DNA from 2 places in the Paenibacillus sp. FSL H7-0943 genome. Region 1 is predicted to be linked to the other one. Evidence: a T-box and tRNA genes for the amino acid it is inferred to sense, from the RefSeq annotation. Region 1 holds a T-box; the other holds one or more tRNA genes.

Region 1 (5,141 bases):
ACACACAAGCTGAACCTATGATTGCCGTAATGACACCTGAGTATGACTGGAAAACGGATGAAAACTTTATTGAGATCGGTGAGTTAAAGGATAAGCCGCTTATTATCTACCGCCGTTTTGAGCAGCTTATCCGGGAAACATGTCTTGAGAACGGCTTTGATCCGCTGATTTTCTGTATGAATGATGATGCTAGAACAACACTGCTCTGGGCAAACGCTGGTCTTGGCATTGGAATCATCCCCAAATCCGCTTTCGAATTAACGAGTAACCGTAATTTGATCTATAAAGAAATCAGTAGTGAATCACTACGCACGCGGGTCGCCGCCGTCTGGATTAAGGATAAATACTTATCATCATTGGCTTCCAAGTTTATTGAAAGCTTCAGGAATGGATAAATACCAGCTCTATTTATTCACTTGCTGTTGATCTAGCCTATCCTCTTCTTCTTTAATACGGCTAATATCAATTCGTTCAAACAATAATTGTAAATCAGTAACCTGTTGGTAAGGGGGCACCGAGCAAGGCTGCCAATTCGGTAGTTCTAACGACAGGAACCCCCTGATCTTGTCACAAGAGAACGGTAGAAACGGATGCAACAAATTCGCTAAGTTCGCAATAATCTGCACACATGTGTATATTGCAGAATCACAAGAAACCTGATCCTCTTTTATCTGTATCCATGGTTTTTGCAGATCGAAATACTGGTTTGCCTTGCGCACATAAGAAAAAATAAACTCCAGCGCATCTTTTAGATTCCCAGCCTCAATAAGCCGTCCTGATTCCAGATACAAGAGGTCGATATTGTCCTTCCACCCCTTATCTAATTGCCCATTTGGCACTTTCCCTTCATAAAACTTATCTACAAAAGCCAATGAACGGTTCACTAAGTTACCAAATGCTCCAAGCAGCTCTCCATTATGGCTATAAATAAACTCTCTCCAGGAAAAATCCGTGTCCCGCTTCTCAGGTCCATTGGCAATTAAGAAATAACGAATAGAATCTGGCTGATACCGCTCTAAAATATCAGGTACCCAGACCGCCCAATTTCGGCTAGTGGAGAATTTCTGCCCTTCAAGGGTTAAATATTCGCTAGATATAATCCTGTCCGGTAAATGCAGACCTCCTGCTCCTAATAACACAGCCGGCCATATTAAAGTGTGAAATGGAATATTGTCTTTACCATGCACATAATAAGCGGTAATCGCCCCTTTTTCCTCTAACCAAAAATCCTCCCAGTTTCCTCCGGACTGTGCAGCCCACTGCTTACTGGCTGATAAATAACCACTTACCGCCTCAATCCAAACATAAATTTTTTTATCTTCAAATCCAGCCACAGGAACATCTACACCCCAAGACAAGTCTCTTGTTACCGCGCGGTCCTGCAGCTCTTCTTTTAAATAACGTTTAGTCAGTTTTATAGCGTTTTCTCTCCAAAATTGTGCTTCCTCTACATATTCCGTTAATTCAGACTGAAAATTAGATAAGCTAAGATAATAATGTTCTGTCGGCCTTTCTGTTGGTGTATTCCCACATAATTTGCAGACTCTGTCTAACAAATCGGCAGGATCTAGAATCGTAGAACAATAATCACATTGATCCCCTCGCGCCCGCTCACCACATACCGGACAAGTCCCTTCCACATATCTGTCTGGCAAAAAGCGCTGATCCACCTCGCAGTAACATTGCGCAATGGTTTTTTTATATAAATGACCATTCTCTAGCAGCTTTGTAAACAACGCTTGCACAACCTTATGATGCTGCTGTTGATCCGTTCGAGTATATAGATCATAACTAAATCCCAGCTGTTCAAAACACTTCAGAAACTCTTCATGATATCTGCTTGCAAAAGCTCCCGGCGTAATCCCTTCATTCGCAGCCTGAACTGCTACGGGTGTGCCATGGCAATCACTGCCTGATACATATAATACGTTATCCCCTTTGGAGCGAAAATATCGTGCCAGCACATCCCCAGGCAACACACTTGATAATCTCCCCAGATGTAAAGATCCATTCGCATACGGCCAAGCGCCACCTATAAACACATTACTCATTAACCTTCTCCTCCTTTTTTAGACAACAAAAAAACTCCCATCCACAAAGGACGAGAGTTCTACTCACGTGTTACCACCTAATTTTATAAATGCCTCATGACATTTACCTCTTCAGGTACGACGTTAATTAACGTTTATACCCTAGCACTGTAACGGATGCAGGTTCCGGCGCAGCCTACAACCCATAAGGTTTCGATGCGCAGCTCTGAGACCATATTCCCAAGGGTTTTCTTTACTCCTTTTCAGCGACCGGAGCTCTCTGTTGAAAGAATTGCCGTGGTACTCTTTCTCTTCTTTGCTTTTACATATTCAAGTTAGAGAAAATAATACTCAATTTGTTGTTTATTGTCAATGTTAAACATCAAGCTCACTGTAACTTTTCCAGTTAATCTCCGTCTTTTATATAAATACGTTACAAGGAGGTCCCTCAGTGAAAAAAGTAAATTCACTTATACTCTCTGTTCTTTTACTAGAAGGAGTATGGGGTTGTTCCGATCATAAAGTTAATTCTGTTCCCAAAAGTGAACCCTATACTTCCAAAGAAGCCATCAGTAGAGGGGATATTGTTTCTTTTGAAAAAGTGTACAACCTAGATAAATTCGAGAAATTTATAACTAATCTCTCCAGCAAAAAAGCAGACAATATACGCGTTACAAGTTACACAGATGAAGGCGATCCCATATTTAAGGATTTGAAGTTTGACGGTAACGTGATTAATTATAGCTACGATACCTCTAATGATGCATTCGGTGGAAGCAACACAGGAATCAGAACCGATACCTGCTCCGAAGTCACAAGTAAAAAAAGCACACAAGATGAAATTATCTATTCGATCAGCGGTTGCACAAATAATGACTCTGGTATTGATTACTACCTTTTTCGCACAACAAAATGAAATGCTGAAATAAAAAAGACCACCCAATCATAATACAATTGGATGGTCTCTGTACTTCATATTATTTCATGATTTTGCAAATATCATTGGTGAATTGAACAGGATCACTAACCTGTAGACCTTCGATCAACAGGGCTTGGTTGTACAGCAGGTTCGTATATAAACCGAGCTTTTCTTTGTCGTTCTCTGCTGCCGCCTTCAAGGACTGGAACACTTCGTGATGGATGTTGATTTCGAGTACCTTATCCGCTTGCACCTCTTGGCCATTCGGCATCGATTTCAGGATTTTCTCCATCTCGATTGTCAGTTCACCTTCGGCAGAGAGACATACCGGATGAGTCTTTAAACGTTTGGAAGCTTTAACATTTTTCACTTTGCCGGACAGGATGTCCTTCATCGCTTCAAAAAGCTCCTTGTTTTCGTTCTCTTCCGCTTCCGTTGGCTTGTCCGCTTCGTCGGCTTCGATCCCCAGATCTCCGCTGGATACGGATTTAAATTCTTTTTCCTTATAAGACTGAATCATCTTGATCGCAAATTCATCAATATCATCAGTGAAGTAGAGAATTTCATACCCTTTATCCGATACAAGCTCGGTTTGCGGGAGCTTCTCGATTCTGTCGATCGACTCTCCGGAAGCATAGTAGATATACTTCTGATCTTCTGGCATTCTTGAAACGTATTCGTCCAGCGTAACCAGCTTCTTCCCCTTAGAGGAATAGAACATCAACAAATCTTGAAGGGTGTCTTTGTGCATCCCATAATCGTTATAGACACCAAACTTAAGCTGTCTACCAAAAGCATTATAGAACTGCTCATATTTCTCTCTTTCATCCTTCAGCAGGCTTTGCAGTTGGCTTTTCACCTTGTTCTTAATGTTCTTAGCGATCAGAGTCAGCTGACGGTCATGCTGGAGCATCTCTCTGGAAATGTTCAAGGACAGATCCTCTGAGTCCACCATACCTTTTACAAAGCTGAAGTAATCAGGCAGCAGATCCGCACATTTGTTCATGATCAGCACACCGTTGGAATAGAGCTCAAGACCTTTTTCATATTCCTTTGTGTAATAGTCAAACGGCGTATTTTCTGGGATGAACAGGATTGCATTGTACACTACAGCACCATCAGCACTGATATGAATATGTTTAAGCGGCTTATCGAAGCCGTAACGTTTCTCTGCATAGAAGTTATCATAATCTTCTGTAGTCAGCTCGCTTTTGTTCTTGCGCCAGATAGGCACCATGCTGTTTACGGTTTGTTCTTGAATAACTTCTTCGAACTCGTTCTCCGTGCCTTCTTTTGGCTTTTGCTCCTTCACGTCCATTTTAATTGGGAAACGGATGAAGTCGGAGTATTTTTTAATGATAGATTTCAGGCGATATTCTTCCAAATATTCATCATATTGATCTTCTTCCGTATTCTCTTTAATCTTCAAAATCACATCAGTGCCGACAGAATCCTTCTCGACAGTCTCGATGGTATAGCCGTCAGCGCCCTTAGACTCCCATTTAAAGGCCTCGTCACTGCCTAATGCCTTACTGATCACTATAACGTCATCAGCCACCATAAACGCAGCGTAGAAGCCCACCCCGAACTGCCCGATGATGTTGTGGCCATCTTTAGCTTCGTTCTCTTTCTTAAAAGCAAGAGATCCACTCTTCGCGATTGTACCTAAGTTATTCTCCAGCTCCTCTTGTGTCATCCCGATACCTGTATCGGAAATCGTCAAGGTTCTGTTCGCCTTATCGGCGGTCACTTTAATATAATAATCCTCTTTATTGAAGACCAGGCCTTCATCAGCTAATGCTTTGTAATAGATCTTATCAATCGCATCACTTGCATTGGAAATCAGCTCACGCAGGAATATTTCCCGTTGTGTATAAATGGAGTTAATCATCATTTCCAGCAATCTTTTCGATTCGGCTTTAAACTCTTTTTTGGCCATGAATAAATAAATCTCCTTTCAAAATAACCTTCTTATCCAGCACATCGTGATTAGCACTCTTCTTAGATGAGTGCTAATTCTTCTTTTTATATAACATAAACTCATTTTCAATGTCAATATTTACAGCGACTTTCATTAAATAAAGCTGTATTTTGCATACAAATTTAGGATTTGATCGATAAATAACATTCAACTTGCACATAGGATGATTCTATGTTTTAAATAGATTAGATACATAAATTACAAATAAAGG
Region 2 (5,141 bases), 1.8 Mb from region 1:
ACAGAAGATCGAGTACAATATGTCCTTAATTATATGAATGAGCATTATCGCCATAAATTGTCCGTCGAAACACTATCAGAAATGTCCGGATATAGTTACGATCGTTTTCGCCATCTATTTAAAGAACGTTTCGGGTCTTCACCCCTGCGGTATTTGCTGTTAAAACGCCTGGATTATGCAAAATCTTTATTACGTCATACTCAGATGCAAATCTCTGAAGTATCTGCTGCTGCAGGTTTTGTGAACGATGCCCAATTCTGCAATATGTTCAAACGAGAAATAGGTCTTACCCCGCGAGCATTCCGCATTAATAATCAATCAGGTTAATCACTAATCAGATTAAAAAAAGCCGTTGAAATAGAGAAACTCTCTATTCAACGGCTTACTGCTGTAAACCCAAGGACATAAAGAAAAAAGGTTTGTAAGATTGCTTATGAAAGCATTCTTACAAACCTTTTTAAGATACCGGCGAGAGGACTCGAACCTCCACGGTTTCCCACTCGATTTTGAGTCGAGCGCGTCTGCCATTCCGCCACGCCGGCACATATGAACTAAATGGAGGCGCCACCCAGATTTGAACTGGGGATAAAGCTTTTGCAGAGCTTTGCCTTACCACTTGGCTATGGCGCCATGAAAACTTGGAGCGGACGACGGGAATCGAACCCGCGACCCTCGCCTTGGCAAGGCGATGCTCTACCGCTGAGCCACGTCCGCATAAAATGGCTGGGGATATAGGATTCGAACCTATGAGTGACGGAGTCAAAGTCCGTTGCCTTACCGCTTGGCTAATCCCCAATAACATTTTAAAGTAAAATGGGGCGACTGATGGGTCTCGAACCCACGAATGCCGGAACCACAATCCGGTGCGTTAACCCCTTCGCCACAGTCGCCATATTAAGTTGATATTGTTGCCATTATTCATTTTAAAGTAAATGGGGCGGCCGATGGGTCTCGAACCCACGAATGCCGGAACCACAATCCGGTGCGTTAACCCCTTCGCCACGGCCGCCATATTAAACTTTAGAAAGAACTTGGCAGGGGCAGCAGGAATTGAACCCACACCAACGGTTTTGGAGACCGTTGTTCTACCTTTAAACTATGCCCCTAAAAACTGGTGGAGGATGATGGATTCGAACCACCGAACACTCACGTGAGCAGATTTACAGTCTGATGCGTTTGGCCACTTCGCTAATCCTCCAAGGATGGTGCCGGCGAGAGGACTTGAACCCCCAACCTACTGATTACAAGTCAGTTGCTCTACCAATTGAGCTACACCGGCATGGCACTCATTCTTTTGTGATGATAAATGGTGGCTCGGGACGGAATCGAACCGCCGACACGAGGATTTTCAGTCCTCTGCTCTACCGACTGAGCTACCGAGCCATGATGAAAATGGCGGAACCGACGGGATTCGAACCCGCGATCTCCTGCGTGACAGGCAGGCATGTTAGGCCAACTACACCACGGTTCCAAAAGATATAATTGCTTAAGTTAATTGGTTGCGGGGGCAGGATTTGAACCTGCGGCCTTCGGGTTATGAGCCCGACGAGCTACCGGGCTGCTCCACCCCGCGTCAGTAAGAAAGTGTTATGGTGGAGGCTGAGGGGATCGAACCCCCGACCCTCTGCTTGTAAGGCAGATGCTCTCCCAGCTGAGCTAAGCCTCCATAAACAACAATTGTTATTGTACCAAAGTCCACTAGGATAAATCAAGTGAAAATTTGGTGACCCGTATGGGATTCGAACCCATGTTACCTCCGTGAAAGGGAGGTGTCTTAACCCCTTGACCAACGGGCCATACTAATTAAAAATTTGTGGCGGAGAGAGAGGGATTCGAACCCTCGAGACGCTTGTGGCGCCTACACGATTTCCAATCGTGCTCCTTCGGCCAAACTCGGACACCTCTCCATATGGCTCCCCGAACAGGACTCGAACCTGTGACAACTCGATTAACAGTCGAGTGCTCTACCAACTGAGCTATCAGGGAATATTCATACCAGGCTTAATCGCCTGAAAACTGAATCCGAAACGAATCTGCATCCTACGTATAGGATAAGCCCTCGACCGATTAGTATTGGTCAGCTCCATGCATTGCTGCACTTCCACCTCCAACCTATCTACCTCGTCGTCTTCAAGGGGTCTTACTAATTGGGAAATCTCATCTTGAGGGGGGCTTCACGCTTAGATGCTTTCAGCGCTTATCCCGTCCGTACGTAGCTACCCAGCCATGCTCCTGGCGGAACAACTGGTGCACCAGCGGTACGTCCATCCCGGTCCTCTCGTACTAAGGACAGCTCCTCTCAAATTTCCTGCGCCCACGACAGATAGGGACCGAACTGTCTCACGACGTTCTGAACCCAGCTCGCGTACCGCTTTAATGGGCGAACAGCCCAACCCTTGGGACCTACTTCAGCCCCAGGATGCGATGAGCCGACATCGAGGTGCCAAACCTCCCCGTCGATGTGGACTCTTGGGGGAGATAAGCCTGTTATCCCCAGGGTAGCTTTTATCCGTTGAGCGATGGCCCTTCCATGCGGTACCACCGGATCACTAAGTCCGACTTTCGTCCCTGCTCGACTTGTAGGTCTCGCAGTCAAGCTCCCTTATGCCTTTGCACTCTGCGAATGATTTCCAACCATTCTGAGGGAACCTTGGAACGCCTCCGTTACTCTTTAGGAGGCGACCGCCCCAGTCAAACTGCCCGCCTGACACGGTCCCCGTACCCGGTAAGGGTACTAGGTTAGAACCTAGATACGATCAGGGTGGTATCCCAACGGCGCCTCCACCGAAGCTTGCGCTCCGATTTCTACGGCTCCCACCTATCCTGTACAGATCGTACCCAAATTCAATATCAAGCTGCAGTAAAGCTCCATGGGGTCTTTCCGTCTTGTCGCGGGTAACCTGCATCTTCACAGGTATTAAAATTTCACCGGATCTCTCGTTGAGACAGCGCCCAAGTCGTTACGCCATTCGTGCGGGTCAGAATTTACCTGACAAGGAATTTCGCTACCTTAGGACCGTTATAGTTACGGCCGCCGTTTACTGGGGCTTCGGTTCATAGCTTCGGGTTACCCCTAACCACTCCCCTTAACCTTCCAGCACCGGGCAGGCGTCAGCCCGTATACTTCGCCTTGCGGCTTCGCACAGACCTGTGTTTTTGCTAAACAGTCGCTTGGGCCTTTTCACTGCGGCCCCCTCGTGCTATTCACACTACCGGGGCACCCCTTCTCCCGAAGTTACGGGGTCATTTTGCCGAGTTCCTTAACGAGAGTTCTTCCGCGCGCCTTAGAATTCTCTTCTCGCCTACCTGTGTCGGTTTGCGGTACGGGCACCTTCTCCTGGCTAGAGGCTTTTCTTGGCAGTGTGAGATCATGACCTTCGCTACTACAATTTTCGCTCCCCATCACAGCCCAGCCTTAACGATGTGCGGATTTGCCTACACATCAGCCTCACTGCTTAGACGGACATCCATCAGTCCGCGTCACTACCCTCCTGCGTCACCCCATCGCTCATAGCGGATTACGGTGGTACAGTAATTTCAAACTGTTGTCCTTCGACTACGCCTTTCGGCCTCGCCTTAGGTCCCGACTTACCCTGAGCGGACGAGCCTTCCTCAGGAAACCTTGGGCTTTCGGCGGATCAGATTCTCACTGATCTTTTCGTTACTCATACCGGCATTCTCACTTGTGTAGTGTCCAGCGCTCTTTTCAGTACACCTTCAACCCCTACACAACGCTCCCCTACCCCAGATACATAGTATCTAGCCATAGCTTCGGTGGTGTGTTTAGCCCCGTTACATTTTCGGCGCAGAGTCACTCGACCAGTGAGCTATTACGCACTCTTTCAATGGTGGCTGCTTCTAAGCCAACATCCTGGTTGTCTGTGCAACTCCACATCCTTTCCCACTTAACACACACTTGGGGACCTTAGCTGATGGTCTGGGCTGTTTCCCTTTTGACAATGGATCTTAGCACTCACTGTCTGACTCCCGGCAATAAGTATATGGCATTCGGAGTTTGACTGAGCTTGGTAATCCTTGCGGACCCCGCACCCAATCAGTGCTCTACCTCCACTACTCTTATACCGAGGCTAGCCCTAAAGCTATTTCGGGGAGAACCAGCTATCTCCGAGTTCGATTGGAATTTCTCCGCTACCCCCACCTCATCCCCGCACTTTTCAACGTACGTGGGTTCGGGCCTCCAGTGCGTGTTACCGCACCTTCACCCTGGACAGGGGTAGATCACACGGTTTCGGGTCTACGTCCACATACTAATTCGCCCTATTCAGACTCGCTTTCGCTGCGGCTCCACCTTCTCGGCTTAACCTTGCATGTTAAACGTAACTCGCCGGTTCATTCTACAAAAGGCACGCCATCACCCATTAATAGGGCTCTGACTTTTTGTAAGCACACGGTTTCAGGTTCTATTTCACTCCCCTTCCGGGGTGCTTTTCACCTTTCCCTCACGGTACTGTTTCACTATCGGTCGCCAGGTAGTATTTAGCCTTAGCAGATGGTCCTGCTGGATTCATACGGGGTTTCACGTGCCCCGCACTACTCGGGATCCGTCTCGGAGAGAACACAGTTTAGGCTACAGGGCTTTTACCTCTATCGCGGGCCTTTCCAGACCTCTTCGCCTACCATATTCCTTTGTAACTCCATGTGAGACGTCCCACAACCCCTAAGAGCAAGCTCTTAGGTTTAGGCTGTTCCGCGTTCGCTCGCCGCTACTGACGGAATCACTATTGTTTTCTCTTCCTCAGGGTACTTAGATGTTTCAGTTCCCCTGGTCTGCCTCTACATTTCCTATGTATTCAGAAATGAGTAACTGCGAATTACCACAGCTGGGTTTCCCCATTCGGACACCCCCGGATCAAAGCTTGCTTACAGCTCCCCGAGGCAGTTTCGTTGTTCGCCACGTCCTTCGTCGGCTCCTGGCGCCTAGGCATCCTCCGTGTGCTCTTATTAGCTTAACCTTGATTCTTCCGAAGAAAAATCTCACTAATAACATTTACTTGTTTACACAAGTTGCTAAAAGATGTTCTAAAACGCAAATTCGTTTCGGTATCCAGTTTTCAAGGATCAAGTCTTACTTGAGAGCTTAAACTCTCAAAACTGAGCAACGAGTGAGTAACAGGCCTAAA

The links. The T-box of region 1 lies ahead of metG (methionine--tRNA ligase). A T-box ahead of a tRNA ligase gene usually reads a tRNA of that ligase, here a tRNA-Met.
Region 2: it has a tRNA-Met gene. The T-box ahead of metG (methionine--tRNA ligase) is inferred to sense a tRNA for this amino acid. The anticodon was not compared.

Annotation. Positions count from the first base shown of each region.
Region 1 covers NZ_CP150148.1:4,141,315-4,146,455, forward strand. Annotated here, with positions in the region: gene NSQ55_RS18030 (LysR family transcriptional regulator) at 1-395, shown strand, start outside; gene metG (methionine--tRNA ligase) at 405-2,051, opposite strand; T-box leader at 2,095-2,356, opposite strand; gene NSQ55_RS18040 (DUF4362 domain-containing protein) at 2,482-2,946, shown strand; gene htpG (molecular chaperone HtpG) at 3,008-4,888, opposite strand.
Region 2 covers NZ_CP150148.1:5,989,816-5,994,956, forward strand. Annotated here, with positions in the region: gene NSQ55_RS26080 (AraC family transcriptional regulator) at 1-327, shown strand, start outside; tRNA gene NSQ55_RS26085 (tRNA-Leu) at 464-542, opposite strand; tRNA gene NSQ55_RS26090 (tRNA-Cys) at 557-630, opposite strand; tRNA gene NSQ55_RS26095 (tRNA-Gly) at 640-714, opposite strand; tRNA gene NSQ55_RS26100 (tRNA-Gln) at 721-795, opposite strand; tRNA gene NSQ55_RS26105 (tRNA-His) at 815-890, opposite strand; tRNA gene NSQ55_RS26110 (tRNA-His) at 934-1,009, opposite strand; tRNA gene NSQ55_RS26115 (tRNA-Trp) at 1,033-1,106, opposite strand; tRNA gene NSQ55_RS26120 (tRNA-Tyr) at 1,113-1,198, opposite strand; tRNA gene NSQ55_RS26125 (tRNA-Thr) at 1,204-1,279, opposite strand; tRNA gene NSQ55_RS26130 (tRNA-Phe) at 1,308-1,383, opposite strand; tRNA gene NSQ55_RS26135 (tRNA-Asp) at 1,394-1,471, opposite strand; tRNA gene NSQ55_RS26140 (tRNA-Met) at 1,497-1,573, opposite strand; tRNA gene NSQ55_RS26145 (tRNA-Val) at 1,591-1,666, opposite strand; tRNA gene NSQ55_RS26150 (tRNA-Glu) at 1,722-1,796, opposite strand; tRNA gene NSQ55_RS26155 (tRNA-Ser) at 1,815-1,907, opposite strand; tRNA gene NSQ55_RS26160 (tRNA-Asn) at 1,911-1,986, opposite strand; rRNA gene NSQ55_RS26165 (23S ribosomal RNA) at 2,048-4,973, opposite strand.